DNA from 2 places in the Erwinia papayae genome. Region 1 is predicted to be linked to the other one. Evidence: predicted binding sites of a transcription regulator. Region 1 holds the regulator's gene; the other holds the start of a gene.
The links. Region 1 encodes PurR, which represses purine synthesis genes. Its sites were predicted from a motif close to CANGCAAACGTTTGCNTG; they were not measured.
Positions count from the first base shown of each region.

Region 1 (3,183 bases):
TGTGAAACGGTAATATTTGCGGTTTGTATTCAAAAATATTGCAGGCAGATTATGTGGTCAGAACACTCTCTGGAAGTGGTTGATGCGGTAGCAAGGACCGGCAGCTTTACTGCTGCAGCCGCAGAACTGCATCGTGTCCCGTCAGCCATCAGCTATACTGTCCGCCAGCTGGAGGAGTGGCTGGCTGTCGCCCTCTTTGTCAGACGTCACCGCGACGTCGTGCTGACCGATGCAGGGCATTTTTTTGTCAGGGAAGGACGAGCTGTTATCAAAAAAATGCTTGCCACCCGACGTCAGTGCCAGCAGGTGGCCAACGGCTGGCGCGGTCAGATTAATATTGCCGTGGACTGCATTGTCAAACCAGCCAGAACCCGGCAGCTGGTGATTGATTTCTATCGACATTTTCCCGACATGGAACTGCATCTGTCAGCAGAAGTATTTAATGGTGTCTGGGATGCGCTGGCAGATGGGCGGGTGGATGTGGCGATTGGGGCAACTCAGGCTATTCCGGTTGGTGGACGTTTTGCTTTTCGCAGCATGGGAATGCTTGGCTGGCATTGCGTGGTAGAGGCCGGGCACCCCCTTGCTCAGCTTCAGGGGCCGGTCAGTGAGGAGAGCATACGTGCATGGCCTTCTCTCGGTCTGGAGGACACCTCCCGTTCTCTAACCAGAAGAACGACCTGGACCCTGGATAATCAGCGCCGGATGGTGGTGCCAGACTGGGAAAGCGGCATTGACTGTCTGTTATCCGGATTATGTGTGGGAATGGTGCCTGCGCATCTTTCGCGCCCCCTTATAAGCAGGGGAGCACTCAAAGTTTTGCAGCTGGAAACGGTTTTTCCTGACAGCCCCTGCTGTGTGAGTTGGTCAGAACAAACGGCCTCACCTGCGTTGAGCTGGCTACTGGATTATCTGGGAGATACCGACACCTTGAACAGCGAATGGCTTGCGGAAGAGATATAAACCCACCGGTCTGCCATGTCCGTTTTTACTGTTCAGGCGCTGCTCTGTACGTCAGAGCTGTGGCTGGTGAAGCGGCCGCCCCTGACATCAGAGGCGGTATAAGAATTATTGCCGGTGTTTCCTGAAAGGACCATCAGCCACCGAGCGACGTTCAATCAGTGTGGGGTGCACTTCAATTGTTTGTGGTTCTTCACGTTTGCTGGTTATACGATCCAGCAGCATAGCAAAAGCGGTTTCACCCAGCTGTTCCTTAGGCTGATGAATCGTGGTCAGTGAAGGAGCAAAAAAACGAGCGTTACGCACATTATCATACCCGATCACCGAAATATCCTGTGGGACACGCAGCCCCATTTCATCTGCTGCGCATATCGCTCCCATTGCCATAATGTCACCGCCACAGAACACTGCACTGGGGCGCTGTTTTTGTGAGAGGATTTGCTGCATAGCGTGGTAGCCGGATTCCGGCTCAAAATCACCCTGAACCAGCCACTCTTCCCGTAACGGAATATCCGCTTCAGCAAGGGCTTTAAGGAATCCAGCATGGCGTCCACCTCCGGTATTCCGTTCCATCTGACCGGGGATCACTCCGATGTCGCGGTGACCACGGTCGATCAGATAGCGGCCTGCCAGGTAGCCGCCTTCAAAGGCATTATCCAGTACGGTATCGGTAAAATCGCCGCGCGATTCGCCCCAGTCCATCACTACCATTGGAATATGACGACTCTCTTCCAGTAAGGTAATTAACGGCGCAGGATATTCAGAACACATGACCAACAGACCATCTACCCGCTTCTGCGCCATCATAGAGAGATAGGCCTGCTGTTTTTGCAGGTCATTATGGGCATTACCTAAAATCAGGGTATAGCCTTTCTCAAAGCAGCAATTTTCTACCGCCTCAATAATCTCAGCAAAGTAGGGCGCTTCGCTTGAGGTGGCTAACAGGCCTATGGTTTTAGTGTTATTCACCTTCAGGCTGCGGGCGACTGCACTGGGAGAGTAATGTAATTCTTTGATGGCACTCCACACGGCTTCTCGCGTTTCTTCAGCGACAAAGCGGGTTTTATTAATAACGTGGGAAACGGTGGTGGTTGATACGCCCGCACGTCTGGCCACATCTTTTATTGTTGCCATTAACTCGCTACTCCTGGATATCTCGTAACTTACTGATAATTAGTTTGTTAAACGATTGCTTCAAATACAAAAACCTGATGTCTGTTAACAAAGCTATACGGTGTCTTGCGGAGACATCAGAAAGGGAAAAGGTCTGTGCCAGAAAATGAATATGAACGATACGGTGACCTGAAGTAATGCGTAAGAATTCTAACAAGCCTGAGCAGAGAAAACGAGATTTTTACTGGCAACTATGGGAAAATCAATGACGCCATAAACGCTGTGGTTATCGAGGGTAACAGATGGATACCAATCTTAAATTTTCACTACTGACAACCATCGGCGCTTTACTGATGATTGTTGCATTCAGCTTCACCGCAGTGCTGCACTGAAAAAATAAGGCCGCTCCCCGGAACGGCCTTGAGAGTGAATCAGCGAATAGTTTTTGGCGTCATCATCCGGCGTGCACCAATATAGTGGCGTTGCCAGTAATCTTCGCTTAGTGCGCTGACCTGAATATCTTTGCCGGTTCGCGGCGACTGAATAAATTTACCATTACCCAGATAAACCCCAACATGATCGGCAGTACCGCGGCCATTTATACGAAAAAAAACCAGATCGCCTTTTTCGAGATCGTCACGTCTGATCGAAGCCGCATCGCGCAGATGGTACATCTCATTGGCCGTGCGTGGAATTTTGAATTTCACCAGATCTTTATAAGCGTACCAGACCAGACCGCTGCAATCGAAACCGGTTTTCGGCGATGTTCCGCCCCACTGATAAGGTTTACCCAGCTGGCCCATCAGTTTGTTCATCGCCGTTTCACGTGCTTTCTGGTAGCGGGCGCGGTGTGCTCTGCTGAGCTTCAGCGGGGCAACACTGTAAGCCATCTCATCCGGCTGCACTACCGTATTGCCGTGATGGCGCCCATATCGTCTTTTATACACCGGCAATGTTTCTTTAACTGATGCGGTTGTTACATTTACCCTGACGGTATTGCGTTTTTTTAGTTTGAATTTATTGACCGCAGTCAGACGGGATTTTTTGCTACTGACTTCTTTTACTTTGCTGGAACTGCTTTTCACCGGACGTCGCTTACGCCGTTCATCT
Region 1 covers NZ_JBZCHT010000009.1:1,202,971-1,206,153, reverse strand. The annotation lists gene punR (DNA-binding transcriptional activator PunR) at 52-963, shown strand; gene purR (HTH-type transcriptional repressor PurR) at 1,069-2,094, opposite strand; gene cydH (cytochrome bd-I oxidase subunit CydH) at 2,376-2,465, shown strand; gene AC3RPL_RS10530 (C40 family peptidase) at 2,505-3,183, opposite strand, start outside.

Region 2 (3,183 bases), on a different contig from region 1:
CGCCAGCATGGAACCCACCATCACCGCAGATGCGCCCGCCGCAATCGCTTTGGCAATATCACCGGAGAAACGAATACCGCCATCAGCGATAACCGGAATGCCGGTGCCTTTCAGTGCGCTGACAGCATCAGCCACCGCAGTGATTTGTGGTACACCCACGCCCGTTACAATACGGGTGGTACAGATAGAACCCGGGCCAATACCGACTTTCACCGCGCTCACTCCGGCTTCGACCAGTGCCAGCGCACCGGCCGCCGTTGCCACGTTACCGCCCACAATTTGCAAATCGGGGTATTTGGCACGCGTTTCACGAATACGTTGCAATACCCCTTCGGAATGACCATGAGAGGAGTCGATCAGCAACACATCCACGCCTGCCGCCACCAGCGCATCGACGCGCTCTTCGTTACCGGCTCCTGCGCCCACCGCCGCACCGACACGCAGACGGCCATGCTCATCTTTACAGGCGTTTGGCTTACGCTCGGCTTTCTGGAAATCTTTCACGGTGATCATGCCCAGCAGATGAAAGCTTTCATCCACTACAAGCGCTTTTTCAACGCGCTTTTCATGCATTTTCTGCAACACGACTTCGCGCGCTTCACCTTCATGCACGGTGACCAGTCGCTCTTTTGGCGTCATCACGGCGGAAACAGGTTGGTTCATATCGGTAACGAAACGCACGTCACGACCGGTGATGATGCCCACCAGCTCATTGTCGCCATTGACCACCGGGTAACCGGCAAAACCATTCTGCTCAGTCAGGCGCTGAACTTCGCTCAGGGTCGTGGTGGGCAGCACGGTTTGCGGGTCGGTCACCACGCCGCTTTCATGTTTTTTCACCTTGCGAACTTCTTCCGCCTGGCGTTCAACCGACATATTTTTATGAATAAAACCCAGACCGCCTTCCTGCGCCAGAGCAATAGCCAGACCGGCTTCGGTGACGGTGTCCATTGCAGCAGAGAGCATGGGGATATTCAGACGGATGGTTTTGGTAAGCTGGGTGCTGAGGTCGGCGGGGTTGGGCAGAACGGTCGAATGAGCGGGAACGAGCATAACGTCGTCAAATGTCAGGGCTTCTTTAGCGATTCTTAGCATGGCAATATCTCAACCTCAGGGTGAATGAGAACATATAAAATATTGCCGCGGCATTATACAGGCCGTAACCGATTGCCTCCAGCTTTATTTCTGAAAACTCTTGATCCCTGTCACCAGCCATGTAGTATCGGTCAATTAACCCTATGATTTAAAATTTGATCTTAATCACATGTCGCTACCGTCTTCTGCAAATATTTTTACCGTCAGCCGTCTCAATACCACGGTGCGTAAACTGCTGGAGATGGAGATGGGGCAAATCTGGTTAAGCGCTGAAATTTCGAATTTTTCCCAACCCTCTTCCGGTCACTGGTATTTCACCCTGAAGGATGATGCTGCTCAGGTGCGCTGTGCCATGTTTCGCAACAGCAACCGCCGGGTGACCTTCCGTCCGCAAAATGGTCAGCAGGTGTTGGTACGCGCGACCATCACTCTGTATGAACCACGTGGCGACTATCAGCTGATTGCTGAAAGTATGCAGCCTGCTGGTGAAGGGCTGTTGCAACAGCAGTTTGAGCAACTTAAGCAGAAACTGCTGGCTGAAGGTTTGTTTGACCAGAGATACAAACAACCCCTGCCCGATCCCGCCCGTCAGGTTGGCGTTATTACCTCGGCCACCGGAGCTGCCTTACGTGACGTACTGCACGTATTGCATCGCCGCGATCCGTCACTGCCGGTAGTGATTTACCCTACCCCGGTTCAGGGTGTGGATGCGCCGGATGCGCTGGTCCGGGCGATTGAACTGGCTAACCTGCGTGGGGAATGTGATGTACTGATTGTCGGGCGCGGCGGCGGTTCGCTGGAAGACTTATGGAGCTTTAATGACGAACGGGTGGCGCGGGCGATTTTTGCCAGTCGTATCCCCATCGTCAGCGCCGTAGGTCACGAGACAGATGTCACCATAAGTGATTTTGTCGCCGACTTGCGTGCGCCCACCCCTTCAGCGGCAGCGGAGCTGGTCAGTCGCAATCAGACGGAGCTGCTGCGTCAGCTGCAATCGCTGCAAACCCGGCTGGAAATGGCGACAGATTACTATCTTGCTGAACAGCGTCGTAAATTTGCCCTTCTGCATCATCGTTTGCAGCAGCAGCATCCCCGGCTGCGACTGGCTCGCCAGCAAACGACGCTGATGAAGCTGCAAGCTCGTCTTGCCGAAGCTATACAGCGCAAACTGCGCCAGGCGGATCGTCAACTGGAACGTCCCGCGCAGCGCCTGGGAAGCTTCCAGCCTCAGAGTAAAATTCATCAGGCTCAGCAACAAATGCAGCAGCTATATTATCGACTGCAACAGACTTTACAGCAGCGTTTACATGCCGATAAACAGCGTTTTTCCACGCTGGCCGGTCAGCTGGAGGGCGTCAGTCCACTGGCCACGCTGGCTCGTGGCTTCAGCGTGACCACCGCGACTGACGGACAGGTGATTAAAAAAACCCGGCAAATAAAACCAGGCGAGATTCTGAAAACCAGGCTGGATGATGGCTGGGTGGAAAGCGAGGTTACCTCGGTGAAGCCATTGAGAAAATCAGTTAAAACCAAATAAATGTCACGATAAAGTTGTAAAAAGTCATCGGAAGTCGTTAAGGCTGGAGTTTTTATACTCTCTGCTGAGATCCCCACCCGAAAAGGGCGAGGATTTGCATCGCAATCTGGTTATTCAAGCATCTCTGAACATTCTTAAATTTAAAGACCTGTTTTTTCGAGCGCTGGGTTTTTACTGTTTATCTCAAGTGCCGATTTCTTTAACTCTTCCTTACTACTGTTCGCACTATCGCTTAGATTTCCTTTTTTAATTCGAAGACAATCAAGCACTGCACTTTCTGATTTAATCTTTCCTCTTATTTCTTCTGACTTTGAATTTAACTTATGAATTTCATTTTTTAGACCGACAACCCTTTTTTCAAGCGCTCTTTTATTAACCAGTAACATACTGTTTTGCATCTCCAGTCTGTGATTTGCGTCTACCATTTTTTCTGTTGAATGGCAGACTTCACATACTTTGGCAATAACAGGTTGCTGGTCTATGACAACATATTTTTTTCAACATTCGCTGAAAAAAAATATTCCTGTTCTGGATAACGTCGCCACACGACC
Region 2 covers NZ_JBZCHT010000002.1:40,759-43,941, forward strand. The annotation lists gene guaB (IMP dehydrogenase) at 1-1,095, opposite strand, end outside; gene xseA (exodeoxyribonuclease VII large subunit) at 1,265-2,632, shown strand; gene AC3RPL_RS00260 (hypothetical protein) at 2,773-3,018, opposite strand.
Region 2: the regulator PurR is predicted to act here: its motif matches at 1,157-1,174, upstream of guaB (IMP dehydrogenase).